3 regions of the Paenibacillus sp. ATY16 genome follow, and region 1 is predicted to be linked to each of the others. Evidence: predicted binding sites of a transcription regulator. Region 1 holds the regulator's gene; each other region holds the start of a gene.
What was found. The regulator Rex, encoded in region 1, represses fermentation and respiration genes when NADH is low (regulators of the CRP and FNR family bind a similar motif). The targets are predictions, from matches to a motif close to TTGTGAAATATTTCACAA.

Region 1 (10,398 bases):
CTTCGGCCACATTAAACAGAACCGAAGACCACACCTTCTCTAATTGATCGCTTGGCGCTTGATTCGTAATGTCGAGCGACAGCTCGCGGCTGCCAATCGCCTCTTTGCCTTCTTTGGAAATGGATTCGTAAACGTCTTTCAAATTCGCATCCGGCTTAAGGGTTACCTGCACCGAAACGCGGTCTTGATCTATAGTAGGAGCATTCGCCGAAGCAATGCCTTCAATTTGTCCAATAGACTTCTGGAAAGGAGAAACAACGGCGAACTGCTTATATAACATCCATCCACCGAATAGCAGCAAGGCTGTAGCTACAGCGGAAAGCACGAACGGGACAATACGAAGTTTCATAGTTGGTTTCCTCCTCTATATCTGTTATATAGCAACACTAACGTATATCAACTCTGCCATACGAAAGTATATCATATAACGACATCAAAGAGGCGGTGTAAAAACAGGAAGCGGAGCCAGCCGCGTTATTGCGGCTAGCTCGCTGTTTTGGCGGGAAGATGATATTCGGTCACGTAAGCACCGCTGCGGAAATCATAGAAATCGTAGCTGTATTTCTCGGGATTCTTGCCTTGCGAATAAAATACTTCCCAAACGAGCTGGCCGTTTAAAGTTCCCGGTTGAATGCGTTTGACCGCCGCATCGGGTTTCTTCTGCAAGACGGCTTGCTTAATGGCATCTTTATCCGTTGCTTCGGAGGCTTTGACCGTTTGAACGGTCTTGTCCGGACCGATCAGCCATACGTAAACTTCTTCTTTCGCGTCATTCTCGCCCTTCACGATCCACGATGTCGTATCCCAAACCTGCTTCGTGATGGATGATACCTCGGTCAAGCCGGCTGCTTCCTTTGCCTCTTTCCGGATCGGATTCTCCGAATTCCAGAACGGCTGCTGAATGGTGTTGTAGTACATAATGACTACCGCGATGACAGCAACCAGAGCAACAAGGAAAACAGCCAGCCAGCGCTTCGGACTCATCACCGGCTGACGTTTTCTAGTTGTCGCTCTCATTATGCGTTGAGCAGCCGTTCAAAGCTGGCCTGTGCCTCGAAGCGGATTTTTTCCTCGTCCATCATCGTGCATTCGCCGTTATGAACAACCTTTTTGCCGTCTACCCATACATGCTTGACGTCCCGGCCGGATCCGGAATAAACAAGGTGGGATACGATATCCGTAAGCGGATAGTAATGGGGCTGTTCCAGATCAATCGCGATAAAATCGGCTTTCATTCCTTCCGCAAGCTGCCCGATGCTGCCTTCCTGCCAGATCGAACGGGCACCGTAGACGGTTCCCATTCGCAATGCTTCCATCGCCGGAATGACGGTCGGATCGCCTGAGATTCCTTTATGGAGCAACGCCGCAAATTTAATCTCTTTGAACAGGTCCAGGTTGTTGTTGCTTGCTACGCTGTCCGTCCCAAGCGACACCGTCACGCCTGCGCGAAGAAGCTCGGGAACGCGGGCCACGCCGCTTGCCAGCTTGAGGTTGCTGACAGGGTTATGGGATACGGCAACGTTGCGCTCGGCCAGCAGGGCAATCTCTTCATCGTTCAGATGCACGGCATGCGCAACAAGCGCCGGCCGCGAGAAGAAACCAAGCTTGTCCAGATGTTCAACCGGACGGGAACCGTAATCGCGTACATTTTGCTCCACTTCGGCAAGCGTCTCTGACATATGGGTATGAACCGGCAGATCGTAATCATGGGCTGCCTGCACAAACTTCTCAATATAATCAGGAGGGCAAGTGTAAGGAGCATGCGGAGAGATCATCGTTGTGATTCGGCCGTCCGCCTTACCGTTCCAGTCACGGGCAAAAGCAATCGCTTCCTTCAGCTTCGCCTGTTGAATCTCCTCCGGGCACAATCCGATTACGCCGCGCGTCAAAGCACCCCGGATTCCCGATTGCTCCACCATTTGCGCAACCTGATCCATGCGATCGTACATATCGACAAAAGCGGTCGTTCCCGTCTTCAGCATCTCCACGATCGCAAGCGCGCTGCCAGCACGCGTATCCTGGTCGACGTATTTGGCTTCCATCGGCCACATCTTCTGCTCCAGCCATACCTGCAGATTCTGGTCGTCCGAATAGCCGCGAAGCAGCGACATGGCGGCATGGCCATGCGTATTAATAAGTCCCGGCATAAATGCCTGCTTACTGCCGTCAATGCGCTCAACCTGCTCATCCAGGCCAGTTGGAGCCTCCGCTCCGATATATGTAATTCGGTTGTCCGTAACGACCATGTGGCCTCGGAAAACCTCATTAGCATCGTTCATTGTTACAAACAGGCCGTTCTCAATCCACAACTGCGCCATTTTCCTGCTCATTCCTTTCCTTCTCCAAATAATAAGCCAAGCTGAGCAACTCTCTCGTAAAGTCCGCATGGTGAATGCGGATATGCTCGGGCAAACGCAAAATCGCCGGAGCAAAATTCAGGATGCCCTCGATTCCTGCCTCCACGAATTGATTGGCCACGTTTTGCGCTTCCGGACCCGGGACCGTAATAATGCCAATCCGGATATTGTTCTCCTGAACGGTCTCCTTCAGCTTATCCATTGGCAGAATGGTCAAATTGTTGATCATCGTGCCTATCTTGTTCTGATGGTCATCGAAGACCGCGACAATTTTCATGTTGTCCTTGGAGTACTTATTGTAGTTGCACAAGGCATGTCCGAGATTGCCGGCGCCAACAAGCGCAACGTTAATCCGCTGGTCGAGCTTTAGAATCTGCTGAATTTTCTCGATCAGGTAAGAGACGTCGTAACCGATGCCTTTACGGCCGAAGTCCCCGAAATAGGCAAGATCCTTTCGGATTTGAGCTGGATTAAGGTCCAGCTTAAGCCCTAGCTCCTGCGACGAAACCGTCTGCACTTCACGGTTATACAATTCGTTCAGCACCTGCAGGTAGATGGGAAGCCGTCTCACAACGGCCTCCGATATTTTCGCCTGCTTCACCCGATTTCCTCCTCTTCCGTTTGCAGCCATTCCCGCATCCGCGGTACCATCTGGTCGATATGCATCGTTTCGATCTTCGGACCGGGCAGCGAATAGAGGAAGTGCTTGCCGTAATACGTATCAATGACGCGTGTGTCGTAGATAATAACTATTCCTTTGTCCTTCGCCGTCCGTACAAGTCTGCCGAAGCCTTGCTTAAAACGGATAACCGCTTGCGGAATGGACAGCTTCATGAAAGGATTCTGCTTCTGCTTCTGCAAGAGCTCCGACTTCGCTTCAACAAGCGGATGATTAGGCGGCTGAAACGGCAGGCGGACGATAGCCAGGCAAGTCAGTGCTTCGCCCGGGATGTCCACCCCTTCCCAGAAGCTGCTTGTGCCAAGCAGAACCGTCTCCGGCTGCTGGGTGAACCGTCTCGTCAGCTTCGTCCGGTTGCCGCTGTCAATGCCTTGGCCGAGCACTTGAATGCCGGAGCCGGCCAAAGCTTCCTTAAGCGGCTCGTAGACCTGCTTCAGCATCCGGTAAGAAGTGAACAGCACAAGCATGCGGCCTTTTGTCTCAACCGCAGAGTCGGCAAGCGAGCTTACCAGCATCGAGATGAATTGAGGGTCGCCCGCCGAACCCTTCAGGGTCGGGAAATTACGCGGGATAATAACCAATGCCTGCTCCCGGTAATTAAAGGGCGACGGAAGCTGCACGGTTTTCAGCCGGTTATTTTCTTCAAAGCCTTCCAGCCCAAGCTGCTCTTCCGCATATTGGAACGATTTATGAACGGATAAGGTTGCGGATGTAAGAATAATGCTGTCCTTCACGTCGAAGAAATATTGTTGAAGCTGCTTGCTTACGTCGACCGGTACCGCGTATAAATGAACGGAACGGTAACGGTATGTCGTGCTTGCCTCAATCCAATAGACTTCCGAGTTCTGCTCCATCTTAAGGAACGTTCGGAGATCATCCTTGACCCGAGTCAAATCACGGACTACGCCGTTTAAATCCGTAATCAGTCCCTGTATCGATTGATCGTCAAGCCGGTCCTTGATATCCGATGCCATCTTATCCACCGTCTTCACAACGCGGCTTAGCTCGGTATGCACATTGTTCTCAATCGTCAGAACGTCGTCCCAGCCCTTTGGCGGGGTATCGCTGCGCAAACGGCATACGGCCTGACCGTTATCATTGCCGGCCTCTCCCGACTCTCCCACAAAGGCATACAGCAGCTCAAAGAGCTTATCCCAATGCTCCTTTACGTCCTGGAACACGGGAATAACCGTATCGATCGTCTCCGTCCATGCCTGAACCCGTTCGTCATCCTCCTGTTGAAGACGAAGTCTGAGCGCCGGAAGCAGGCCGGAACGGGCATCCTTAAACAGCCTTGTTGTCTGGTGCGTCAAGGAGAAATAATTTAATTGCATGCCAAGATGCTTGCCCGCCACTTCTTCCACGTGATGCGCTTCATCAATAATCAGGTGGCTGTAGCTTGGCAGCAGACGGTGATCCGCTTGAACATCCGTAAACAGCATGGAATGATTCGTAATACATACATCTGCAATATTGGATTCATGCTTGGCGCGGTGGTAATAGCAGCGCTTAAACCACGGACATTGACGGTTAAGGCAAGAATCCGCGTCGCTTGCCACGGTAGACCAGAAATCTGCGCCTTTATTGCCGAAGTTCAGTTCCTCCTGATCGCCGGTTTCCGTTTCGCTAAGCCAAACGACCATTTGCGATGCCGTGATGGCATCATCAATGGGAGCAACTAGATCCTTCGCATTGATTTTACTTTCAAATTTCCGCAGACACAAATAATTGCCCCTGCCTTTGAAGATTGAAGCACGGAAATCAAAAGGTAAAATCTCGCGAAGCAGCGGTACGTCCCGCTGACGAAGCTGTTCCTGCAGATTAATCGTATGAGTGCTGACTACGATTTTGCTTTCCTGTTGAATACCGTAATAAAGCGCCGGAATCAAATAACCTAGCGATTTGCCTGTGCCCGTGCCCGCTTCGATCAGCAGATGGCGGTCATTGCACAAGGAATCGTAAACCTCGCGGAACATCGTTGTTTGCGCTTCACGCTCTTCGTAATTCGGATACTTCTCCATAAAGCGCTGCCGGATACCGTCCAAATATTGCTCGAAGGACACGTCTTTAAGCGGATCCTCCTCCTGGTCGGCGCGGGCAGGCTGCTCCTCGGTCCATTCCCCGGCTTTGAGGGCAAATTGATTGAAATATTGATAAGCATTCATGTCGATAGAGGTATGAAGCTCGGCATATTTCAACGTCTCGGCCATAAACCAGCTCAGATCGCTCCCATTGTCTATAAGAAAGGATAGCCGCTGCAAAGTAAGCAGCGGCAACTGTCTGAGCTTTTGTACGGATTGAGCAAATAATTCGGCTGTCGCTACCGCGTCGCTGTCGGCACGGTGATGCTGATCATGCGCAATGCCGAACAGCTCGGTTACGGCGCCCAGCTGGTACGTCGTTATCGACGGATACAAAATTCTTAGCAGCTCAATCGTATCCAGCCGCCGTCCGATAAACGGATGGTAGCCGCAACGGTCAAGCGCCTGATTCAAAAATCCGGCGTCGAAGTTAACGTTGTGAGCGACCAGCACGGCATCCTCCAAATGAGGGATGAGCTGCAGAAGCACCTCATCCAATTCCGGAGCATCCGCCACCATAGCGGCGTCGATGCCGGTCAGCTGCGTAATAAATGCCGGAATTTCTATTGTAGGGCGTACAAAGGAGCTGTAGGTTTCAACGATTTCGAGGTTGTCGTTCAGCATGGCCAAACCCACCTGCAAAATATCGTCGCTGACGCTATGTCCTGTCGTTTCCAAATCCAATACTGCGAATTTCATTACGTTTCTATCCCCTCATAAGCAGCAAAGCTCGGTACTGCCGAAAAATAAGGATAATTGCTGCGGCGTTTCTTTACAACATTTCAAATTGTTTAACGGGTCCTTGAAGCTTGGGCAGGTTTCGTATGCTTTAATGAAAAATTGCTCCGCCTGCTCTAAATTCATATAAATCGCTTGAATGCACCCAAGGGCATTATAGCCTAAAGCACGCCACTTCGGATAGTCCGTTAATGAAACCAGCAATTGGAAATGCCGCTGCGCCTCACTCCAATTTTGCAGATGCATATGCGTCATTGCCAGATACAGCCGGGCCAGATTACATTCCGGAAGGTAAGAAACCGCAGATTGAAAATGAGTGGCAGCATCGGAAAACATAAATAATTTATAATACCCCTGCCCCTTCGAAATCATCATCGCGTATTCGTACGGCACTTCCATATCAAGCTCCGCATTGTAAGCTTCCTCGGCTGATACTGATTGATGTTCTTTTGCCTGGCTGGCAGCAGAATGCATAGTCTGCGGCGGCGCAGTTGGCTTCTTGGATGGTGACGGCGCAGCCGGCCCTGCTGCCGGTGAAGGCTTAGCAGGCGGCTCGCCAAGTTCTGCGCTGCTCTCCATCGCCAGCATGGGCGGCGGAATCATTTGCGTCACGGGACCTTCCAAGGTTGCTGCATGCTGCTCCACAAAATAAGAAAACTTTTCTTCGAAATCAATCCACTGCTCGACAAGGGAATCGCTCATTTTCTTAAGCATCACAAGCTGCTCATCGAATTGGGCTTTCTGCTCGCCGCTTGCGGTTGGATAGGCTTCAATCAGATGATCCAGTATTTCGTTCATGGCATCGAACATTTGTTGGAACATTACGCATCCCGCCTTCACCAAAGAATTGAGGAGTGTTATGCTCATTCTTTGTTTCGGGGGTGCTTTTCATACCCCATGCCATTCGTTACATAGCGCTGGAATCGGTGCTTTACAAAACCGTTGCGTGAATTTCCTCGGACAAGCTTTTCAGCGGACGGTTGTCGCTGTCCAGAATCGTTACGATCGGCTTGTGAGCGCGCGCTTCTTCGTTGGACATGGAAGCATAAGAAATAATAATGACCTGGTCTCCCGGCTGTACCTGACGCGCCGCCGCGCCGTTCAGGCAAATAACGCCGGAGCCGCGTTTGCCCGTAATGACATACGTTTCAAAACGCGCGCCGTTGTTGTTATTTACGATTTGCACTTTTTCATTTTCCCAGATATCGGCCGCATCCATTAAATCCTCGTCAATGGTAATGCTGCCGACATAGTTCAGGTTCGCTTCCGTGACGGTTGCGCGGTGCAGCTTCGATTTCATCATCGTTCTATACATGATCATTCACCTCGGTAATTGGTACGAATAAGGCATTGTCAATCAAGCGCGTGGAGCCAAATCTGACGGCAAGCGCCAAAATAAATTTACCGCTCTGTGCAGCAATTGGCTCATTCCAAACCGGAAGCTCCAGAGAAGGATAAGTCAGCCATTCCACGTAGTCAATGTCAGCTTGGCTCGCTTCGTTGATTTTCGCTTTTACCCTTGCAAGCAGTTCCTCGGGAGTAATCCCTTTCTCTTTCATCCATTGTTTCGCAAGGGTTAACGATTGGGATAAGACGACAGCCTGCTGGCGCTGTTCAGCCGACAAATAGACATTGCGCGAGCTGAGCGCAAGACCGTCCGGCTCCCGTACAATCGGACATGGCACGATCTCAACCGGAATGTTCAGATCATCGGTCATTTGCTGAATAACCGCAAGCTGCTGGGCATCCTTCATGCCGAAATACGCCCGGTCGGGCTGAACCAGATGGAACAACTTGCTGACGACGAGACCCACTCCGTCGAAATGCCCCGGTCTCGAGGCACCGCACAGACGGTCCGTAAGCTGGCTTATAATAACCGAAGTGCGCGGCTTCGAAGGGTACATTTCCTTTACATCCGGCATAAAGACGATATCGATGCCGTTCTCCTTCGCAATCGCAAGATCCCTCGCCTCGTCTCGCGGATAACGCTCGAAGTCTTCGTTAGGACCAAACTGCATCGGGTTGACAAAAATAGATAAGACCGAAGCGGTGTTCTCCGACACCGATTGGCGCATCAGGCTGGCATGGCCTTCATGCAGGAATCCCATTGTCGGCACTAAGCCGATTGTAGCATTGTCGTTTGATTTTTTAATAAGAATAAGTTCGTTTTTTAGTTCAGCTATGGTTCGACACAAAATCACGCTTGGGAGACTCCTCTCTGCTTGCCTGACCGTTGTTTGTATTTGTTGCTTCTCCTGCGCCATACAGATGATTGATCGCTGCCGGCTTGGCGCCAAACGTGTGCTCCTCAGCCGGGAAAGCTCCCGCTTTCACTTCATTGACATAACTGCTAATGGCGCTCCGGATTGTGGAGCCGATATCCGCATAAGTTTTGACCATTTTTTTCTCCATATAAGGAGAAGAATATTGCAAAATATCGTGATACACGAGAACCTGACCGTCGCAGCCGCGTCCGGCTCCGATTCCTATCGTCGGAATCGTCAGTTCCTTGCTGATCGCTTCCGCGATTGGCTCTGTCACAAGCTCAAGAACAATCGCGAAGGCTCCCGCAGCCTCCAGCGCTTTGGCATCTTCCATTAGCTTTTGGGCTTCCTTCTCCAGCTTGCCCTGCACTTTGTAGCCGCCAAGCTGGTGCACCGATTGCGGCGTAAGTCCGATATGTCCCATCACCGGAATGCCGGCTTTGACGAGCGCTTCGACTTCAGCCGCAATCTCCGTTCCGCCCTCCAGCTTCAGCGCTTGGGCTCCGCCCTCCTGCATAAGACGGGCTGCATTGCGGAGAGTGGTTTCCCTGCCGATGCCGTAAGTCATAAACGGCATGTCGGTAACGATAAAGGTGTTCTTGGCACCGCGCGCAACGGCGCGTGTATGATAAATCATATCATCGAGCGTGACCGGTATCGTGGTGTCATAACCAAGTACAACGTTACCCAGCGAATCGCCGACCAGAATAACGTCCAGTCCAGCCTCCTCTGCCAGTACGGCAGACGGATAATCGTAAGCGGTCAGCATCGAGATCGGATTTTTGTCCTGCTTCATCTTCTTGAGGTTGGTAATCGTCAAACGTTTCCTCATTACGCTTCATCCCCTTTTAAGTTTTAGGATAAACACAAAAAAACCTTTTAGCCGCTGCTAAAAAGGTTCCCGAACGAAAAAGGAAACGTATGCTAAATAATTGCTTCCTTCTGTCTCGGTCCCTACGGCTCAGAGCAGAGTGTGCCTTGCTTGCTTACAACATCTATTACCCTTCGCAGTGCAGCTCTTACCAGATACCGCCTGCTTCCTTTATAGTAGCAAAAAAAGGCGTGCCCGTAAACGCTTTTAGCGTACGGGCTCGCCCATTTCGGCGGAGAATACGACAACCGTGCTGCCGTCGTCCTTGCGAACGGTTAATGCGCCGCTTGCGTCAAGGCCAATCGGCACGCCGTCGATTGTTCCTTGCGGGGTGATTAGCCGCGCCGGCTGGTTAAGGGATACCGATAACGCTTCCCAAAGCGTAATAATCGGCGCAAATCCTTTATCCAGATAGAGCAAATACAGCTGCTCCCATTCCTGCAAGAAATCGGATATAACCGTGATTCGGTCAAAGCCGTCCCCACCATTGGCAATTCGAAGAGAAGTAACCTTCTCAAGGATTTCCTCCGGATAATCCGATTTCTCCAAGTTAACGCTGATGCCGATTCCGGCAATGACATAGCGTAGGCGTTCCTCTTCCGCCGTCGATTCCAGCAAAATGCCGCTAATCTTCTTTCCTTCGATCAACAGATCGTTGGGCCATTTGATCCCAATAGGCAGCGAAGTGATTCGCCGCAAGCTCCGGCATAAGGCTACCGCTGTAAGAAGAGTCAGCTGGGGAGCAAAATGAATCGGCACGGACGGGCGGAGCACCATGCTCATCCAAATGCCCTTTCCTTGCGGCGATACCCATCCGCGTCCCATTCGGCCGCGCCCGTTATGCTGCTGCTCCGCGATAACCAGCGTCCCTTCAGGCGCACCTTCTTCCGCCAGCTTTTGCGCCAGATTTTGCGTAGAGTCCACCGCTTCATGCCACTCAATCGAGCTGCCGAACACCTTGGATTTCAGTTCGCTTATCAGCTTAGGTACAGACAAGGTATCCGGCGGTGACACGAGCTTATAACCAAGCCGTCTTGATGCTTCGAAGACATAGCCCAGCGATTCCAGCTTCTTGATCTGCTTCCATACGGCTGTCCGGCTGACGCCCAGCTCATGGCTGATCATTTCTCCCGACACGTATGATCCGGGATTTAGTTCAAACAATTCAAGCAATCGATTATTTGACATCGTTATCGGTCCTCGGCATTCCATATTTGGGCTTGCTTAAGTAATAATTCCTTCTCGTTTGGCAGCTTGTCCAGCGCAACCTCAAGCAGGAGTTGCTTAAGCAGCTGTCCTGTCCAAGTTCCAGGTACTCTCTGCAGTCCTTCCGCAAGCTGTTTGCCATTCAGCTTCAGCTGCTTTAACGTCATGGCGGGCATTCCGTTCATCCATTTATCCAGTAGCT
Region 2 (10,398 bases), on a different contig from region 1:
AGGTGGGGAAGTCCCGTTCCCATATCGCGAACTTCCTTCGCCTTCTTGCACTGCCTGCTGAGATAAAAGACAATGTTTCACGTGGAACAATCTCGATGGGTCATGCTAGAGCGTTAGCGGGAATCAAGGATGCAGCCGTCCAGAAGGACATGGCTGACCGGACTGTCAATCTTGGCTGGAGCGTGCGCGATCTAGAGGAAGCGATTCAAAAACTTGAAGTGAAGGAAACGGTAGAAGCGGCAAAAGCGAAAGCAAAGTCGAAGAAACGGGATCCGTATATCGAGAGCTTGGAAGAGTCGCTTAGAGACCGTTTTAAAACAACGGTTAAGATTAAACAGCAAAAGGATAAAGGAAAAATCGAGCTGCAATACTACAATAAGCAGGATCTCGAGCGGCTGCTCGAACTGCTCCAGAATATGGCATGATTTAGGTGAATTTCTAGCATACCAAAGTTGTAATCTTTGTACTGAAAGATTAAACTAAGGTATGCTATTCTTATGTTCTGTTATGGTATTTGGGAAGGAAATTTGAGAGGAAAGAGAGAGAGAGGAGGATGGAACAAGGTGGAAAGGATTATCTATTTGGACCATGCTGCAACTTCGTGGCCAAAGCCGCCGGCTGTACTGGAGGCGATGCAGCATGCCATGCTGCATGAAGCGGCAAATCCGGGACGAGGCAGTCATCGGATGGCTGTAAAAGCTAGCCGTGTCTTGTTTGATACGAGGAAGCAATTAGCGAAGCTGTTTCGGATTAAAAATCCGAATGATATAGCATTTGCCGCAAATACGACAGCCGCATTAAATATGGCAATCAAGGGCTGGGTGAAAAGCGGGGACCATGTGGTTGCTACTTCGGTTGAGCATAATTCGGTAAGAAGGCCACTGGAGTATTTAAAGCACGCTCTAGGTATTCATGTTACGTATGTAGAGTCAGATGAGGCAGGCAGAATTCAGGTGGAACGGATTGCTTCGGCCATAACTGCGCAAACTTCATTAATTATAGTTAACCATAGCTCTAATCTGCTCGGCACCATTGCACCAATCGCTCAAATTGGCGAACTGGCCCGAAAAAAGGGCATAAAGCTCCTTGTTGATGCGGCTCAAAGCGCTGGCATTCTTGAGATTGATGTAGAGGCGATGGGAATCGATATGATGGCCTTCCCTGGTCATAAAGGATTGCTTGGCCCACAAGGCACAGGAGGTCTGTACATCCATCCTAACGTTGATCTCGTTCCTCAGCTGCATGGCGGAACAGGGAGTCAATCTGAGGCTCCTGAGCAGCCTAGCGTGCGTCCTGACCGGTATGAGGCAGGAACGCAAAATACACCCGGCCTCGCAGGTCTCAAGGCGGGTGTCGAATATGTTCTGCATGAGACGGTTCATAACATCCATACTAAGGAATGGGCATTAACCCAGCGGATAATGGACGGACTATTAGAAGTGGATGGGATTAAGGTTCTTGGGCCAAAGCTTGGCGAGCAAAGAACGGGGATAGTCGCATTCGTAGCCGACGGAATCGATCCGTCTGAAATGTCCTTTATACTTGATCAGCATTATCAAATTGCGGTTAGAGCGGGCTTTCATTGCACACCGCTGGCCCATGCCTGTGCAGGTACAACAGGAACAGGCGCAGTACGAGCAAGCGTAGGTTGTTTTACAACAGAGCAAGAAGCGGATGCCCTTGTTGCAGCAGTGAAAGAAATACGGAAGCAATATTCTTAGCATAATTTTCTGGGGGCGGAAGTTCGAAATGGATGAGTGGACGAATAACCCGATGAATGGGGTTACGGTTGTACTAGCATTGTTGGTCATCGTGTTATTGATTAGAATTTCAATTGTTGGCAGAAGGCTGAAAAAGCTTAGAAAGCAGTATGTGGAAGTGATGGGCAACACGGGCATTACGAATCTGGAAGAAGTCATTATCGATCTGAAGCAGTCCATTACGGCGCAAGAGCTGCAAAGCGAGAAGCTCCTGAAGCAAATGGAACAGATGAAAGAAGTGCAGCAGCAGGAAAAAGGCCGCGTTGGTGTACTGCGCTACAATGCATTCGCCGATCAGGGTAGTGATCTTAGCTTCTCGATTGCTGTGGTAAATGCGGCGCAGGATGGGGTAGTGATCTCAGGGCTGCACAGCCGGGAGAATACTTACGTGTATGCCAAGCCGGTAAGCAAAGGCGAATCGAATTATACCCTTACTCCGGAAGAGCGCAAGGCAATAGCTGAAGCGAAGTAATTAATTAGTGCCCGGATGTTCCAAGGCGGCTGCCTGTTCTCTGGAGCGTGCAGAGACATGGATGCTGTTCATGATGGAGGAGAATACGCTGGAAGCGATGATGTCGGCCATTTTCATGACCAGATGTAAACGCGTGTTCTGCAGGACAAAATACTCCATAAATCCGCCCACGTTAACGATGCCTGTAATATGGATGTCGCCAACAGGAGGGAGCTCCTTGTTTACGCCGGCGCCAGGTCTTACGGGGCCTGTGCCTACTTGTATCGAACCGATGCTGGATACTTGCCCAAGGCAGGCGTCAATGCCGATAACAAACGGTTTTTGATAAGTGCGATTGATCTGATGGAGTGTCTCTTCGAGGTTCATGGCATGTACGGGCTCTTCTAAGGTGCCGTATAGGGAGAAGTAGGGGCTCTGATACTTGGAAAGGGTCGTGCCGATCAGTGGGCCAAGAGAATCGCCGGTAGAACGGTCTGTTCCAACGCACACGATTACGATAGGCCGCCCGGCGGACATCTCGTCGATCATAAGAGATAGCCGGTTGACGATTTGACCAACAGCATTCGCTTCCGTGTAAGGAACCTTTAACGGTATATCCTTCATAAAAGATAGTTTCATAGAATCCCCTCCATAAATGCCAATATGATACTAGTATATGGATAGGACAACCATTTTATACGTCGCGAAGCCAATAGTTTCGTTCTATGAGGTGAGGGAGAGGAGAATCGCGATGTTAATCGCCTTTGATTCGACACAGCAAGCGCTGCGCGCGGAGATGCTGCTGGAATACGCGGAGGTCGAAATCGATATATGCCCAACTCCGAAAGAAATTACGGCTGGCTGCGCGTTATCGATTCATTTTCCGGGAGAAGAACTGGAAACGGTCAAGCATGTTATCGAAACGGAGAATGTAGAAATAAGAGGAGTTTTCAAACCAATTCAGGACGGGTATGAACAAGTTGACCTGTAGGATGTGCAAGGATGGTGGTGCGGTAAAATGGATATTCAAGCCTACTATAAAGATGTTGCGGCATGGATGACAAGCGAGACAACATGGGAAGGTTTTGGACAATCGGTCTTGCGCATTGCGCTTATAATCATCATTGGACAGGTTATTATCTGGACCGCGAACAAAACGATTGACCGGGTCGTATTAAATCGCTCGGAGAGCCGGATGGTCCTTCAAACCAGAAGAATGACGACAGTAGGCAAGCTGGTCAAAAACATGATCTCTTATGCGGGATATTTCATTATCGGCATGCTTGTGCTTGACGAGTTTGGCGTACAGTTGGCGCCGCTGCTCGCGGGGGCCGGTGTCATTGGACTTGCTATCGGATTTGGTGCCCAAAGTCTAGTGAAAGATATTATTACGGGGTTCTTTATTATATTTGAAGATCAGTTCGCGGTTGGCGATGTCATTCAGACGGGCAATTTCAAAGGAACGGTCGAGGTCATTGGACTACGGGCAACACGGATCCTAAGCTGGACGGGAGAAGTGCATATAATTCCGAATGGCATGATCAATGAGGTTACGAATTTCTCGATGCATAATTCAATTGCGTTTATTGATGTATCGATCGGTTATGAGGAGGACGCGGAGAAAGCGATAGTGATTATCCGTAGAGAACTCGAGCGGTTTGAAAATGACAATCTCGTTAAGCCTCCGGAGGTGCTGGGTATTCAGACCATGCTTTCAACCGAGGTGAAGGTACGCGTAACGGCAGAATGTCTTCCTAATACGCAAGCTATTGTAGCAAGGGCATTAAACGCTTATATCAAGAAAGTGCTGGACGGCCACGGAATTGACATTCCGTATCCGCGAATGGTAACGTATCATCGCAATGAAAGGGGCGGCGATCCGAATGGAGCGTAAACAATTCGAACTGGGCGATATCGTTCAAATGAAGAAGCAGCATCCCTGCGGATCCAATGAAATGGAAATTATCCGCATGGGGATGGATATCCGTATTAAATGCGTCGGCTGCAAGCATAGCGTTCTGATTCCCAGAGCAAAGTTCGAGAAAAATATGAAGAAAGTACTGCGTTCCGCAGCGGATTCCGGGCAAAACGAACAGGCTTAATATTTTTTGAAAAAACAGTTGCATTGGGACAAGGCCTGTGATAATATAGTTTTTGCTTGACACAAACGGAGAGGTACCCAAGAGGCCCAAGGGGGCTGACTCGAAATCAGCTAGGCGTGTCAAAGCGTGCGTGGGTTCGAATCCCACCCTCTCCGCCATATTTCGTCCATAACGCTTAGGCGGTTACATAAAGAAGAAGGCTCCTACGAGATCACGTAGGAGCTTTTTTGTATCTTCAGAAGAAACAGGTGAGAGTGAAATGAGTCGGTATGATATTACGATTATCGGAGCAGGTGTCAGCGGCATATTCGCCGCCCATGAATTAGCCGCAAGCGGGCTGCAGGTATTAATGCTGGATAAAGGCAAGAAGCTTGGCGAACGAAGCGATAGTTATATCGGTTTTGGCGGCCTTGGCTTGTCGGAGGGGAAATATAACTATACGAATGATTTCGGCGGAGAGCTGGAGCGGAAGACCGGGTACGAAGCTGCGCTGCGGTTGATGGATGACGTGGATACGATCCTCTGCAAGTACGGAGCAGGCGCGTCGGAGCTGTACAGCACCTATGATCCGGAACTGTCTGAGCGGGCACGGAAAGCTGGTTTTGGCGTACTGACGACAAAAACCCGGCATCTGGGAACAAAACTGTCTAGGTCCGTTCTAGAGCGCATGTACGAATACTTGGATTCACGAATCGCGATGAGATTTGAGGCAGAGCCCGTTCGAATTTATCCGAAGGAGGAAGGGCGATTTGCCATAGAACTGGCTGATGGAACGGTTATTGATTCCGGGCAAGTAATTGTGGCAACCGGCAGGAGCGGGAACGAATGGTTTACCAATCAATGCGAGAGTCTTGGAATTGGCAGGGGAGAAGCAAGAGTTGATCTGGGGCTTCGCATCGAGATGAAGGGCGACCAGCTGGCTTCGATTCTTCAGCGTTCCTTCGAGACCAAGCTTAGCTTCGAAAGAGAGGGCTGCACAGCTACGACTTATTGCATGAATCCGCAGGGGAGGGTTGTGCTCAAGCTTCAGGAAGGACTGGCAATGCCGGACGGACAAAACTTCCGCGAGAAGGAGGAGGGTAGCTCCAACCTGAACTTTACCCTGTTTGTGCCGAACCGATTTGCTACGCTTGACGAAGCAGATGCTTATTTGAAAAATATCGTCGGCGGGATTAACCGGGGGCGGAATCGGATTGCAGCTCAAAGGCTTGGTTCGCTCCGTAGAGGGCAGCAGTACCAGTCCTTCGAAGGCCAAGCTGCCGTCAGAAGCGTTATGCCGACGCTGGAGGCTGAGTTTGCGGAGCTGAGGGAAGAATTGCCGGAACGGTATATAGAGGCTACTCTGGCGTTTCTGGACGCGTTGGAGAAGCTCTTGGGGGCACCCATTGATGAAGATACCATTTTGTACGCCATTGACGGGAAGCTGTATTCACCGGCAATAAAGACAAACGATAAGTTCGAGACGAATATTAAAGGCTTTTATGTTATCGGAGACTGTTCAGGGACAACGCATTCCTTATCCCAGGCAGCGGCAAGCGGCGTTTATGTGGGCCGGCTGCTGGCAGGTCGGAACGCTTGAGAGAATTCATTCATGCTTGTCATTGCCGAAACGGAAAAAAGGGACTCTAGCGAGTCCCTTTTTCGACGGTGTTGTAAGTTTCGATGAATTATCGCCTTCATACAACGGAAAACCAGGTGCAATCTTCACAGATCGGTACACAATTCCATTAGGTATCGCTTTTCCGATCGCGATTGCTCGTGTGTTACAGCAATGTGTATTTAGCACAACGCCTCGCTTCTCAAGTGATGAGTAGTCAAATTCTCTAGTAGTCCTTGCCCCTATTCAGGTCCAATGGAACCACACCTCTCTTCACCGTCGATAATTATGATGTCCGGGAGCTAAAGATCTTATTCAGGGCTGTTCAAAAATTAATTGTGGCCCATCCGTTTCCATCTGCGCTCATGATTCGAGGTCTCCGGAAATTTCTCTCCGCGTTTAAGACTCACCTTCTGCGGATTGTTGATACCCATATGGTAAGAATTATCGCCTGTTTCAATATAGACGCCGTCGTTTGGCGCACGGTCGCCGGGGGAAAATATTGTCCATTCGCCCATACTCGTTCACCTCCTTATCGGATTTTTATTATTCACCGGAGAAGGTGCGGACATGAAAGGCAGAAATCGGGAACGGCGGATGACTTGTCAATGAGTAGGCGATTTGCTATACTGTGTAGATGCGAGTAATAATCTCGCTCCTTGCCCTTTCGGGGGCCGCTTAGTCCAAAAGGAGGTGAAACACAATGCGCAAATATGAAGTGATGTACATCATTCGTCCGGACGTTGAGCAAGAAAACGTTCAAGCCATCGTCGACAAATTCAGTGGCATCATTAACAATGGCGGGGAAGTCACGAAGCAAGATGTGATCGGTAAACGCCGTCTTGCGTATGAGATCAATAAGATTCGTGATGGTTACTACGTTCTGGTTCATTTCAACGCGAACAACGAAGTTGTTAATGAGCTTGACCGCATCATGAAAATTACGGATGAAGTTATCCGTTTCTTGATCGTCAGAGACGTTGCTTAATCCACGCTAGATGTTCGATTGGGAGGTCCAGAGGCGATGTTGAATCGTGTAATACTGATTGGCAGATTAACAAGAGACCCCGAATTGCGTTATACGCCTGCGGGTGTAGCAGTTACGCAATTTACGATAGCAGTAGACCGGCCGTTTACGAGCGGTCAGGGCGAGCGCGAAGCGGATTTCATTCCGGTCGTAACTTGGCGGCAGTTGGCTGAGACATGCGCTAATTACTTGCGTAAAGGTCGCTTAACCGCGGTAGAAGGACGCATTCAGGTGCGTAACTACGAGAACAACGAAGGTAAACGCGTCTATGTGACGGAAGTTATTGCCGATAACGTTCGCTTCTTGGAATCTAACCGTGAAGGCGGAGCTCCGCAAGAGAGTGGCGGTTATGCCGGAGGCAATAACAACAGCGGCGGAGGATCTTTTGGCGGCGGCGGCGGTAACGCTCCTTATGGTGGCGGTAACGGCGGCGGCGGAAAGCCTAGTACTCCACGCAACAACAACAGCCGTGATCCGTTCTCGGATGACGGTCGACCGATCGATATATCAGAAGATGACTTGCCATTTTAATCGAAAGGATGGGTTCGAATGAGCTTCAAGCAAAGAGAAGGCGGAGACGGAGAGCGTCCAGAACGCAAATTCGGCGGCCGTAAAGGCGGACGCAACAAACGCCGTAAAGTATGTTTCTTCACTGTGAACAAAATCACTCACATTGACTATAAAGATACTGATCTGCTCAAAAAGTTCATCAGCGAGCGCGGCAAAATCTTGCCACGTCGTGTAACTGGAACTAGCGCGAAATACCAACGTCTGCTGACGGTTGCTATCAAGCGTGCTCGTACTGTGGCTTTGCTGCCGTACACAACTGAGTAGTTCTTTTGGAAGAAAGCCTATTGGGAAACCAATGGGCTTTTTTTCTTTTATTTTATAAAATAGGAATTGATCATTTGGCGGAAGAGGAATACAATAAGATATAGTTCGTGCATACAAGTCGGCGATGATGTTGGGTCTTCATTGTGAATAATTTCACTTTAAATGACAGATGTGGAATAACGGCTTATGCAAGTAAATCAATTGATCGATTACAGATGGAAAGAGGGATGCATTCGTATGTCTGAAACCGTAACGAAATTACCTGAAGAATCCGGTTCCGTACGTGAACTGGACGTGCTTGAGCAACTGTTGAAGCCAGAAATTCAGCAATCGCTGACTCAATTGGTGGAAAACCTGCCTAAACTGGCAGAACTGGTAACCCTGCTTACTAAAGCTTATGATGTGGCTACTACCGTAGCTAACGACAAAGTTCTTGTGAACGATATGGTTCATGGCTTTGGCGAATTCGTTAAACCAATCGTAGACACGACTAAAGGCATCGCTAACGCAGCTGTTGAAGCTGGCGACCGCGCGCAAGCCGACAACTCTACAATTGGTCTCTTTGGCATTCTGAAAATGCTGAAGGATCCGCAAGTACAAGCAACGCTTCGTTTCGCCCAATCGTTCCTGAACGTATTGGCTGAGCGTAAAAACGGTTAATCATACAAGAGCGGAGGGTAAACATGGCTAAGCAAATTTTAATTCTTGGCGGCGGTTACGGCGGTCTTCTTAGCGCACTGACAGCTCGCAAATATATTTCGGCTGAAGAAGCTGAAATTACATTGATCAACAAAACTCCTTACCACCAAATCATTACCGAGCTTCACCGTCTGGCTGTTAGCGGCGTAAACGAAGGAAACGTAGCTCTTCCTTTGGATAAACTGCTGAAAGGCAAATCGATCAACCTGGTTATCGACACTGTAGATAACATTGATCCGGAGAAAAAACAAGTGAAGCTGGCTGGCAACGGCACAGTTAGATACGACCAGCTGGTTGTCGCTCTCGGCGGCGAAACAGCATTCTTCGGCATTCCTGGCCTGGAAGAAAACAGCCTGACGCTGAAATCGGTTGAAGAAGCGAAAGCCGTTAGCGCGCATATCCAAAACCGCATCGCAGCTTACGCGCAATCGAAAAACAAAGCAGACGCAACAATCGTTGTTGGCGGCGGCGGCCTGACAGGCATCGAGCTGATCGGCGAGATCGTTGATATGCTTCCAAAATGGTGTGAACAGTACGGCGTTGACAAGAGCGAAATCTCCCTGTACAACATCGAAGCTGGTCCAACTATTCTGATGGGCTTCCCGGCTGACCTTCTTGAGCGCGCGAAATCCAGCCTGACTAACCGTGGCGTTAACCTGATCATGGGCGTAGCGGTAACCGAGGTTCAAGGCAACAAAGTTATGCTGAAAGACGGCAGCTCCATCGAAACGAATACTTTCGTATGGACAGGCGGCGTCACAGGCAACCCTGTAGTAGCTAACTGTGGCATCGAAGTAAACCGTGGCCGCGCTTCGGTAACGGAATTCCTGCAATCGACATCCCACTCGGATATCTTCCTGGCCGGCGACAACGCGTTCGTTATGGGTCCAGAAGGCCGTCCGTACCCGCCAAGCGCGCAAATCGCATGGCAAATGGGCGAGTGCATCGGTTACAACCTGTTCGCGCAAGCGAAAGGTATCCCGATGAAATCGTTCCAATTCGTTAACTCCGGCGTACTTGCGAGCCTTGGCCGCAAAGATGCAATCGGTACAATCGGTGCAAGCCAGTTGAAGCTGAGAGGTACAGCGGCTACACTGATGAAAGAAGCAAGTAACGTTCGTTACCTGACTCACGTAAACGGTCTGTTCTCGTTCTTGAAATAATTTTGCTGAAAAGCGAAACCGTTTCGTGGTTCGCGCGTAGTAATAATAAAATAAGCATGACCTTGGAGGAGCCTGCCACTGCAGGCTCCTTCTGCCTATTTCCGGGAGTCTGCATAGGAGCAGGCTCCTTTTGTTATGCTGAAAAGAAGGAGGAAGGAGCGGAAATGGAGTTCATTCTATATTTGGCTATTATTATCGTATCAACCAAGCTGGCTGGCGCGTTATCAGTCAGGCTGGGACAGCCGGCCGTGTTAGGAAAGCTAATTGCAGGCATTCTCATCGGACCGGCTGTGCTGGGATGGGTGAAACCGGATGATTTTATCGGACATTTCTCGGAAATCGGCGTGCTGCTGCTTATGTTCATTGCGGGTCTCGAAACGGATCTTGATCAGCTGAGAAGGAATTGGAAGCCTTCCTTTGCCGTAGCGGTTGGAGGCATCCTATTGCCCTTTGTTGGAGGATACGGGATTGCGGCAGCTTTTGGACTATCAAGCAACGAGGCGCTGTTTCTGGGGCTGCTCTTATGCGCGACCTCGGTAAGCATATCGGTGCAGACGTTGAAGGAGATGGATAAGCTGCAGTCGAGGGAAGGGACGACCATTCTGGGCGCTGCAGTGGTGGATGATGTGCTTGTTGTCATTCTGCTGGCGGTCATGATGAGCTTCCTAATACCGGCTAATGATGTATCTCTGGGGCTCTTGATTGGCAAGAAGGTACTATTCTTTGTCGTTATCGGGCTAGTGGGCTGGCTGCTTGTGCCGCGAT
Region 3 (10,398 bases), on a different contig from region 1:
CGCCTCGGCTTTCTTCCCTCTGAAGCGCGGATTCCGTAGTCAGAACCGCGCAGGTCAGCAGGTTGGCGAACTCGTATTCCTCGCGTTTGGTCAGAACCGATTGGAAGAACGGCAGCTGGCGCTTCAGTTCCTCGAGCCCTCTCTCAAGACCATGAGCGTCACGGCGAAGTCCGGCATACCGCACCATCACCTTCTGCAGCTTCAGCCTTTTCTCGACTACCGCCTGCATAGGCGCGCCGCTGCGCGGCTGTTCCTTTTCAATAACAGGCTTCGTCTCCAGCTGCGGCAACTTCATAATGCTGTCTACGATCCGTTTGCCGAACACAATCGCTTCCGACAACGAATTGCTCGCCAGGCGGTTCGCGCCATGAACGCCGGTAGACGATACTTCTCCGCATGCAAACAGTCTTCTTATATTGGTTTCCCCGAACAGGTCGGTTTTGACTCCGCCCATCATATAATGGGCAGCCGGCGCAACCGGGATCCAGTCGGTAGTCAGGTCCAGCCCGTACTGCAGACAGAATTCGTAAATCGTAGGGAAACGATGCTTCACCATTTCCGGCGACTCATGCGTGATATCCAAATAGACGAAAGTGGATTTCGTCTCTTCCATCTCGCTTACTATAGCGCGTGCCACGACATCGCGCGGCGCAAGCTCCAGCTGATGATGATAACGGTCCATGAACCGCTCGCCCCGGATATTGCGCAGATAAGCGCCTTCACCGCGTACGGCCTCCGAGATCAAGAAACGCGGAGCGCCGGGATAACACAGCGAAGTCGGATGGAATTGCACAAACTCCATATCCTGAATAAGCGCACCTGCCCGGTAAGCCATTGCAATGCCGTCTCCGGTTGCGACATCCGGATTCGTTGTATAACGATATAATTGTCCCGTCCCGCCGGAGCAGAGAATCGTCGCTTTGCCTCTTACGTACAAGCGGTGCCCGTCGGGCTTCTGCACGATCGCTCCGCAGCATTCGCCATCCTGCGTAACAAGATCGATCACGAAATGATCGTCCCACACGTCAATGCCCGGGTCGGCCGTCGCCTTCTCCGAGAGAGCGCGCACAATCTCGTAACCCGTCGCATCGCCGTTGGCATGAAGGATGCGGCGCTGGCTATGCGCGCCTTCTTTGGTCAGCGCGAATTCACCGTTCTCGAGATCGAACTGCGTCCCCATTCTGATCAGATTGTTAACCCCTTCCGGCCCTTCGTGAACCAGAACGTTAACGGCATCCTCGGAGCAGAGGCCGGCCCCCGCGATAAGCGTATCCTCTCGGTGGTAAGCCGGGGAATCGTCATCCGAGATGACGGCCGCGATACCGCCCTGCGCGTAACGCGTATTGCTGTCGAGCAGCGATTTTTTCGTAATCATTAAGACAGACTGGTTATTCTCGCTTGCCCGAAGTGCGGTAAAAAGACCGGCGATGCCGGCCCCGATCACAATAACGTCCTTCTCTATTACCGGCAAGTCCTCGAGTGACAAATCAACAAGATATCTTGGTATCATCATCTTCGTAATGCGCCTCCAAGCATAGGAGTAGCGCATGCTCCTCCTATTTAACGAGTAACATGCGCTCCAGGGACTTACGGGCCTCGTCCGCAACATGATCAGGAACGTAAATTTGAGGCTGCATGGTTTCCAGGCATTTCACCAGCTTCTTCAAGTTGTTCACTTTCATGTTCGGGCAAACCAAATATTTGGATGCAAAATGGAAAGTCTTGTTCGGGCTGTCCAGACGCAATTGGTAGCCGGTACCGTCTTCCGTACCAACGATAAACTCCTGACAATCCGATTCTTTGCAATATTTAATAATAGCCGTTGTACTGCCGACGAAATCGCCAAGCTCCACAACCTCCGGACGGCATTCCGGATGCACGACAAATTGAGCGTTCGGATATTTCGCCTTCATCTCTTCAACGTCTTTCACCGTCAGCATATCATGGGTGTTGCAATAACCTTCCCAGATAATCATTTTCTTGTCGGTGTTCTGCTGCACGTAGTGGCCAAGGTTTTTGTCCGGTACCCAGATGACTTCATCGCCTTCAACCGAATTCACCACTTTAACGGCGTTGGCCGAGGTACAGCAAATATCCGTCTCCGCTTTGATTTCCGCAGAAGAGTTAATATACGTAACAACAGTCGCGTTCGGATGCTGTGCCTTCAGCTTGCGCAAGCCGTCCACGTTAACCATGTCGGCCATTGGACAGCCGGCCCGTTCGTCGGGGATAATGACGGTTTTGTTAGGAGCCAGAATTTTCGCGCTCTCTCCCATAAAATGAACGCCGCAAAAAACAATAACGTCCGCATCGGTTTGTGCAGCCTTTTGCGCGAGCAGGAACGAGTCCCCGCGGAAATCGGCCACCTCTTGAATTTCGTCTCGTTGATAATAATGGGCAAGAATGATGGCATTGCGTTCCTTCTTCAATTGCATGAGCCTTTCACGCAGTTCACGATTCTGTTCCGCCTTGCGTTCCAGCGCCAGTGCTTCCACAGTTGATCCTCTCCTCTTATGAGGGATGGGCGATGAGTCCCATTCCGATTATGGCTATCCAGACTTTGTGAATTGATGCACAAACTATTTCAAAGTCAATGGCCTATTTATGATTCTTTTGTTAAGGTTTAATTTACTCCAGGTGCAGGATGCTGTCAATGTATTTAGACAATAAAAAAACCTCTTCTCCACAGCAAATTTTGCATGAAGTGGAGAAGAGGGCATAAACGGCTGCCGCAAAGGGATTCCGGCTACCTTTTCGCCGGATCATACGGCTCGCCCAGCGCACCTGGCGCTGCCGAGCGTCCCACTGCGCCCGCAAGCACAAGAAGCGTCAGCAAATACGGAAGCATATAGAAAAATTCGTTCGGAATATGATGCGACCATTCGAACAGCTGCGCCCAGTTCCGAAGCGCCTGCGCCATCCCGAAGAAGATCGCCGCTCCGGCTACGCCAAGCGGATTCCATTTGCCGAAAATAACGGCCGCAATCGCGATAAAGCCTTGCCCGGAAATCGTATTATGGGCAAAGTTGCTTGTTGTTGTCAGAGCAATCGTTGCACCGCCAAGTCCGGCCAATGCACCGCTCAGCATAACGCCGATGTAACGGTACTTCGTTACGCTGATGCCAACCGTATCAGCCGAGCTTGGATGCTCGCCCACCGCACGGAGGCGAAGGCCAAAGGTTGTACGGTACAGAACGATATAGCTGAGAATAACAACACCGATCACAATATAAGTGGTTGGGTAAGCCGTGAAAATACCTTTGCCGAGCAAAGGAATATCCGATAGTCCCGGAATAGCGACCGGATTAAACACATATTCCAGGGTTGGTGTTTGTCCGGAGCCTTCATAAAGGCTTTTCGTCAGATAGATGGCAAGGCCCGCCGCCAAAATATTAATAACGACGCCTACAATGGTCTGGTCGGCTTTAAACGTGATCGTGGCAACCGCATGCAGCAGAGACACCACAAGTCCCAAAACCAGACCGGCAAGAAGTCCGATCCACGGAGCGCCATGCTTCATTCCGCCCTGAATGGCTTGATCGGCGAATACGGCAGCCCCAAAAGCGCCCGCGATCATAAGTCCCTCAAGGCCGATGTTCACGACGCCGGACCGCTCCGAGAACACGCCGCCAAGTCCGGTAAAGATCAGAGCGGTTGAGAAAACAAGCGTAATGCTAATTAATTGTCCGATTGTATCTAGTGCGTTCACAGGGCACTGCCTCCTTCCGACTTGCCTTTATTCGAGCGGCGAGCCATAAACGGCTTCAGGAAGAACTTCACGAGTCCATGCGAAGCGACAAAGAAGATAATGGACCCGATAACGATCCGTACAATCTCCGGCGGTACATTCGCTCCGAAGCTCATGCCGGCCGAGCCGTAGCTTAATCCGCCGAACAGCACGGCGCCAAGGAATACGCCGATTGGCGTATTGCCGCCAAGAAGAGCAACCGCGATACCGTCAAAGCCGTAACCCCATGACGCGGCCATAACCGTCTGGTAACCAAAGACGCCAAGAATCTCGAATACGCCGCCAAGTCCGGCGAACACGCCACTGATAAACATCGAAGTAATGATCGTGCGGTTAACGTTCATCCCCGCATACAGCGCGGCGTTCGGATTGAGGCCAACCGCGCGGAGCTCGTAGCCTTTTTTCGTGCGCCACAAGATAACGTAAAACACGACCACACCGATGAGCGCAATCAGTGTTCCCCAATGCATACGGGCATTGCCCATGCTTTCGGACAGCCACTTGATCGATACAAGCGCCGATTCGTGAACCGGCTTCGATTTCTGTTGGCCTTCCATGACGAGATACGTGCCTACGATATAGTTGGACAGGAAGAGGGCGATCCAGTTCAGCATAATGGAGGAGATAACCTCATTAACGCCTCTCGCTGCCTTCAAATAACCGGCGAGCGCCGCCCACAGGCCGCCAAACAGCCCTCCTACGATAATCGCTAGCGGAGCATGAATATACCATGGCAAATCAAGCGTTACCCCGACAATCGTTGCGCCTGTCATCCCCATTAAAAACTGACCGTCGGCGCCAATGTTGAAGAGGCCTGTACGGAAAGCAAAAGCTACCGCGATACCGGTAAAGATTAGCGGCGTGATCGCACGGATGGCTTCGCCGATATCGTAAGGACTACCGAACAGCTTCTTCACCAAGGCAGTATACGCCATCCAAGGATCGTATCCACCCGCAAGCATCGCAAGCGCGCCGCAGATAAGACCAAGGATGATCGCCACGAGCGGCACGAGGAAGGAAGACTTGTCGAATATTTTTCTCATCGTGTTCATTTCGTTTTACTTCCTCCCTTCGGTTGCAGCTACTGCGGATGCATCGCCTGCCATCATCAAGCCAAGCTGCTGATCGTCGCGATGATCGGCATCCACTTCACCCATCAAACGTCCTTCGTACATTACCGCGATTCGGTCGGACAAGGAATATAGCTCATCCAGCTCGAAGGAAACGAGCAGAATCGCTTTGCCTTCATTCCGCGCTTCGACAAGCCGCTTATGTACGTATTCGATCGCGCCGATATCGAGACCGCGCGTTGGCTGAACCGCAATAAGCAGGTCCGGGTTTTTCCAGAGCTCGCGGGCGATAATCGCCTTTTGCTGGTTGCCGCCGGAGAGCGAGCGCGCTTTCGCATGGATACCGGAGCCGCGGACATCAAATTCATTGACCAGCTTATCGGCCAGCGTGTCCATCGCCTTAAAGTCGATAAAGCCGTTCTTGCCGAACTGCGGATCGAAATAACTGCCGAGAATCATGTTCTCGCTCAGCGTAAAATCAAGGACAAGACCATGCTTGTGCCGGTCCTCCGGAATATGGCTGATACCGGCCAGCGACACTTCGCGCGGCGTTCGGTTCGTAATTTCCTTGCCGTTCAGTTTTACGCTTCCGCCGTTAACGCCGCGCATCCCCGTAATCGCATAAATAAGCTCGCTTTGGCCATTGCCGTCAACCCCAGCGATACCAAGAATCTCGCCGGCGCGAACATCAAGGCTGATGCCATCGAGAACCTGCTTGCCTTGATCGCCCTTCATACGCAGCGAATCAACGGACAGCACAACATCGCCAGGCTCCTTTTTCGATTTCTCGACTTCGAAGGTGACGTCTCTGCCGACCATCAGCTCGGCCAAATGCCGTTCGTTTGTTTCCGACGTTGGAAGGGTGCGAATAACCTTGCCTCTGCGGATAACGGTTACCGAATCCGCCAGCGCCATAACTTCCTTCAGCTTATGGGTAATCAAAATAATCGATTTGCCCTCCGCCGCCAGGTTCCGCAAAATTTCAATCAGCTCTTCGATTTCCTGAACCGTCAGTACGGCTGTTGGCTCATCGAAGATCAGAATATCGGCACCGCGGTACAAGGTCTTCAAAATCTCTACCCGCTGCTGCATGCCGACTGTAATATCTTGAATCCGCATTTGCGGATCTACTTTCAATCCGTAACGTTCGGAGAGATCCCGAACTCTCTGATTTGCTTTTCTATATTTCAAAAAACCGAATTTCGACGGCTCGTTGCCGAGCACGATATTCTCTGCCACCGTAAACGGCTGCACAAGCTTGAAATGCTGATGGACCATCCCGATCCCAAGTTCGATTGCCTTACCTGCACCGTCAATGACGGTCTTCTTGCCGTTAACCCAAATCTCGCCTTCTTCAGGCTGATACAAGCCGAACAAAATGTTCATCAGCGTTGATTTGCCCGCCCCGTTCTCGCCGAGCAGTGCATGAATCTCGCCTTTTTTCAGTTCAAAATTGATGTTATCATTGGCTACTAACCCTGGAAAACGTTTCGTTATTCCTTTTAGTTCAACAGCCGTTGTGCTCCGGTCCATCTTTCATCATCCCCCCGGGGTTTCTACCTGTATGGCAAAAAAGGACAAGACCGGCTTACTGCCGGCCTTGCCTTGACACAGCGACATCAAATATTTTCGCGAGGAAAATTATTTAACTGGCACCGTAATCTCGCCGCTGACGATTTTTTGTTTGTACTCTTCAACTTTCGCAAGAACATCAGCCGGAACGTTTTTCGTGGAAGTCTCAGGCAAACCTACGCCATTGTCTTTCAGACCAAGCGTTACGACTTTTCCGCCTTGCCATGTACCGTTGATCAGGTCCGTCGAAACTTTATAAACAGCCGCTTCTACACCCTTCATCATGGAAGTCAGTGTGATTTCGTCGCCGAATTCGAGCGATTGGTCTTTGTCTACGCCGATTACCCACACGTCTTTGCCAGCGTCTTTACGGGATTTAGCTTCGTTGAACACGCCGTTACCGGATGCGCCGGAAGCGTGGAAGATGATGTCGACGCCAGCGTCATACATCGTTGCAGCCGCTTGCTTGCCAAGGTCAGGCTTGGAGAAGTCGCCTACATAGTTGATTTTCATGCTTTTTGCAGCTTCAGGGTTAACCGCTTCTACACCAGCTTTAAAGCCGGCTTCGAATTTTTTGATAACCGGAATTTCCATGCCGCCTACGAAACCGATTTTGTTTGTTTTCGTCATCAGACCGGCAACAACGCCAACGAGGAAGGAGCCTTCATTTTCCGCGAAAGATACGGATTCAACGTTAGGCAGATCAACTTCAGCATCGATAAGCGCGAATTTGGAGTTTGGATTCTCTGTTGCGACTTTCGTCATCGCGTCCGTAAACAGGAAGCCGATCCCCCAAGTCAGATCATATTTCTCCGATACGAAAGCCTTCAAGTTCGGCTCCATGTCGGCATCGCCTTTGGATTCAAGATATTTGGTTTCAGCACCGGTATCAGCCGTTACTTTCTTCAGAGCTTCCCAAGCGCTTTGGTTAAAGGATTTGTCATTAACGCCGCCAACGTCTGTAGCCATGCCAATCTTAAGTTTGGAAGTTGCTCCAGAAGTACCCGGGGATGCAGCACCCTCGTTGCCGCCTTTGTTAGAGTTATTGGTGTTGTCATGGCTCTTGCTGCCGCATGCGGACAAGACAAATGTCAACGCCAGGATGATCATAAGCATTAAACCAACTTGTTTCTTCATACCTGTTCTCTCCCCTGCTTTATATTTGTGTTTAGGGCAATTGCACTATCTTTATTATTCTTGATGTCCAGCGCCACTATTCTCCTTAATTATAATTACAATCTAACAGCCGTCAATCACATTATGTCAACTAATTTGACACAGAAATTTTGTTCACAAAACAACATGTCGATTATGTAACATTTGTGCGAGTAATATTCGAAATTTTCGGACAAATAGCTAACATAGTCTTGGTTAGTCCTCTAATGAATACCCTCAAAACCCGAACGGTAAACAAAAACAGCTGTCCTTCGTTTGCTATCAAGCAAACATTGGACAGCTGTTTTTTAATTAGGATCCTTTATTCGGATCTTCGTCGTCTGGTTTTTGTTCATCCAGCTCAGGAGGCGTAATCTCGCCTGCATCGCGGGTTTGAATGCGGACCTTCACGCCGCCGATCGTATCTACGATTGGCTCGGACGAGGATTCCGCTGCACCGCTTCCTTCTCCTGAAGGCTCATCTCCGCCTTCAAGACCGCCGGATTCGATCAAATTCTTGATTTGCTCAAGCTCGAGCGTTTCTTCTTTAAGAAGCGTTTGAGCGATCAAATGTACTTCTCTGCTCTTCTCCGTTAACAACTGCTTCGCGCGAGTGTAGCAATCATTGATGAAGAATTGCATTTCCTGATCAATCTCGTAAGCGATCTTATCGGAGTAGTTCTGCTCATGCCCAAGATCTCTGCCCAGGAATACTTGGCCTTGCGATTGGCCGAACTGCATCGGACCAAGCTTATCGCTCATACCGTATTCCATGATCATGCTGCGGACGATACCAGTCGCTTGCTTAAAGTCGCTGTATGCGCCCGTACCAATCTCGCCAATGAACAATTCCTCCGCAACGCGTCCGCCAAGCAGACCCGTAACTTTATCAAGAAGCTCTTGCTTCGTTACGAGCATACGGTCTTCCTTAGGAAGCATAATGACGTAACCACCGGCACGGCCGCGTGGGATAATCGTAACTTTGTGTACCATGTCCGCATGCTCCAGGAAGTAGCCGACAATGGTATGACCAGCTTCGTGGTAAGCGACGATCCGTTTCTCGCGATCGCTGATGACACGGCTTTTCTTCTCCGTACCCACGATTACGCGGTCAATCGCCTCGTCAACCTCTTGCATGGCAATGTCTTTCTTGTTGCGGCGGGCTGCAAGAAGCGCTGCTTCGTTCAGCAGGTTCTCGAGATCCGCGCCGGTAAAGCCCGTCGTACGTTTTGCAATCACATCAAGCTTCACATCTTTGTTAAGCGGCTTGTTGCGCGCATGGACTTTCAATACCGCTTCGCGGCCTTTTACGTCCGGACGGTCAACCGTGATTTGACGGTCGAAGCGTCCCGGACGAAGAAGCGCCGGGTCAAGAATATCCGGACGGTTCGTCGCAGCGACGATAATAATGCCTTCGTTGGCACCAAAGCCGTCCATCTCAACGAGCAATTGGTTGAGCGTTTGCTCGCGTTCGTCATGTCCGCCGCCAAGCCCGGCGCCGCGCTGACGACCAACCGCATCGATCTCGTCGATAAAGATGATACACGGAGCGTTTTTCTTCGCATTCTCGAACAAGTCGCGGACACGGGATGCGCCGACACCGACGAACATTTCCACGAAGTCCGAACCGGAGATGCTGAAGAACGGCACGCCTGCCTCGCCGGCAACCGCACGGGCAAGGAGCGTTTTACCGGTACCCGGAGGACCCACAAGCAATACGCCCTTCGGAATACGTGCGCCCACGACATTGAATTTGCGAGGATCCTTCAGGAAGTCAACGACTTCGACAAGCTCTTGCTTCTCTTCGTCGGCGCCCGCCACGTCCTCAAAGGTAATGCGCTTCTTCTCTTCGTTGTACAGCCTTGCGCGGCTCTTGCCAAAGTTCATCACTTTGCCGCCGCCGCCCTGAGCTTGGTTCATCAGGAAGAAGAACAAAATAAATATGATCACAAACGGAATTATGGAAGTAAGGAACGTAAGCCAGATGCTGGGTGTATCCATTGGCTTGTAGTTCAGCTTAAATCCGTATTGCTTCTCTGCATCAAGAATATCCTGCCCCGCTTCTAGACCGATACGCGAGGAGAAGTTCTTTTCTCCGTTTTTGGAGTCCGCAGGCGGTTCTTTATATTTACCTGAAACCAAATAAGTATAACCATCGTACTTCACGGTCAGCTCTTCCACGTTATTGGAACTGATCGCTTGGCGAAGCTGATCGTAACGAATTCCGACGGTAGTATTATTTTGGCTGCTGATAAACTGAATAATCCCAACCGTTACTAAAAAGATGATCAAATAAAATCCAGTATTACGGATGATCCGATTCATCCCCTACCTCCTCTCAAGACGCTTTTAATATTTTAACATAGCATGACTTTCCATCTCAATAGAACCAAGAGCGAGGGGGAGACATGCCGGTTTAACCGCAAATTCTATTTCTCGTAAACTTCCGGCTTCAGAATTCCGATGAACGGAAGGTTGCGGTATTTCTCTGCGTAATCGAGGCCGTAGCCGACAACAAACTCATCCGGCAGCGAGAATCCGGTGTAGTCCGCTTCAAGATCAACCGACCGGCGTGCAGGCTTGTCGAACAGCGTGGCAACCGTTACCGACTTGGCATTGCGGCGTTCCAGCACATCGATCAGGTAGCTCAGCGTCAGACCGCTGTCAATAATATCTTCGACGATCAGGACGTCACGCCCTTCCACGGAGGCATCAAGATCTTTAATAATCTTTACGACGCCCGACGATTTGGTCGAAGCCCCGTAGCTCGATACCGCCATAAAATCGATCTCAAGTTTAATCGGCATCTCTTTGACCAGGTCAGACATGAAAATAAACGCACCTTTGAGGACG

Region 2: CFI03_RS03120 (DUF1641 domain-containing protein) is a predicted target of Rex. The motif match lies at 7,913-7,930, and genes of this name have one in related genera.
Region 3: nadA (quinolinate synthase NadA) is a predicted target of Rex. The motif match lies at 2,561-2,578, and genes of this name have one in related genera.

What each region holds. Positions count from the first base shown of each region.
Region 1 is NZ_NMOK02000002.1:335,993-346,390, reverse strand. Features, by position in the region: gene CFI03_RS02525 (hypothetical protein) at 1-349, opposite strand, end outside; gene CFI03_RS02520 (cell wall elongation regulator TseB-like domain-containing protein) at 484-1,017, opposite strand; gene CFI03_RS02515 (amidohydrolase) at 1,017-2,330, opposite strand; gene CFI03_RS02510 (redox-sensing transcriptional repressor Rex) at 2,299-2,958, opposite strand; gene dinG (ATP-dependent DNA helicase DinG) at 2,955-5,816, opposite strand; gene CFI03_RS02500 (tetratricopeptide repeat protein) at 5,832-6,677, opposite strand; gene panD (aspartate 1-decarboxylase) at 6,787-7,170, opposite strand; gene panC (pantoate--beta-alanine ligase) at 7,163-8,056, opposite strand; gene panB (3-methyl-2-oxobutanoate hydroxymethyltransferase) at 8,031-8,951, opposite strand; gene CFI03_RS02480 (biotin--[acetyl-CoA-carboxylase] ligase) at 9,198-10,178, opposite strand; gene CFI03_RS02475 (CCA tRNA nucleotidyltransferase) at 10,181-10,398, opposite strand, start outside.
Region 2 is NZ_NMOK02000004.1:20,721-31,118, forward strand. Features, by position in the region: gene CFI03_RS03055 (ParB/RepB/Spo0J family partition protein) at 1-425, shown strand, start outside; gene CFI03_RS03060 (aminotransferase class V-fold PLP-dependent enzyme) at 564-1,721, shown strand; gene CFI03_RS03065 (DUF4446 family protein) at 1,750-2,232, shown strand; gene yyaC (spore protease YyaC) at 2,233-2,850, opposite strand; gene CFI03_RS03075 (putative Se/S carrier protein) at 2,963-3,202, shown strand; gene CFI03_RS03080 (mechanosensitive ion channel family protein) at 3,230-4,105, shown strand; gene CFI03_RS03085 (DUF951 domain-containing protein) at 4,095-4,313, shown strand; tRNA gene CFI03_RS03090 (tRNA-Ser) at 4,381-4,471, shown strand; gene CFI03_RS03095 (NAD(P)/FAD-dependent oxidoreductase) at 4,573-5,892, shown strand; gene CFI03_RS03100 (YjzC family protein) at 6,243-6,428, opposite strand; gene rpsF (30S ribosomal protein S6) at 6,614-6,898, shown strand; gene ssb (single-stranded DNA-binding protein) at 6,935-7,468, shown strand; gene rpsR (30S ribosomal protein S18) at 7,487-7,771, shown strand; gene CFI03_RS03120 (DUF1641 domain-containing protein) at 8,009-8,431, shown strand; gene CFI03_RS03125 (NAD(P)/FAD-dependent oxidoreductase) at 8,455-9,633, shown strand; gene CFI03_RS03130 (cation:proton antiporter) at 9,798-10,398, shown strand, end outside.
Region 3 is NZ_NMOK02000020.1:48,302-58,699, reverse strand. Features, by position in the region: gene nadB (L-aspartate oxidase) at 1-1,510, opposite strand, end outside; gene nadA (quinolinate synthase NadA) at 1,557-2,495, opposite strand; gene CFI03_RS11645 (ABC transporter permease) at 2,747-3,709, opposite strand; gene CFI03_RS11640 (ABC transporter permease) at 3,706-4,800, opposite strand; gene CFI03_RS11635 (ABC transporter ATP-binding protein) at 4,807-6,351, opposite strand; gene CFI03_RS11630 (BMP family lipoprotein) at 6,460-7,527, opposite strand; gene ftsH (ATP-dependent zinc metalloprotease FtsH) at 7,858-9,870, opposite strand; gene hpt (hypoxanthine phosphoribosyltransferase) at 9,975-10,398, opposite strand, start outside.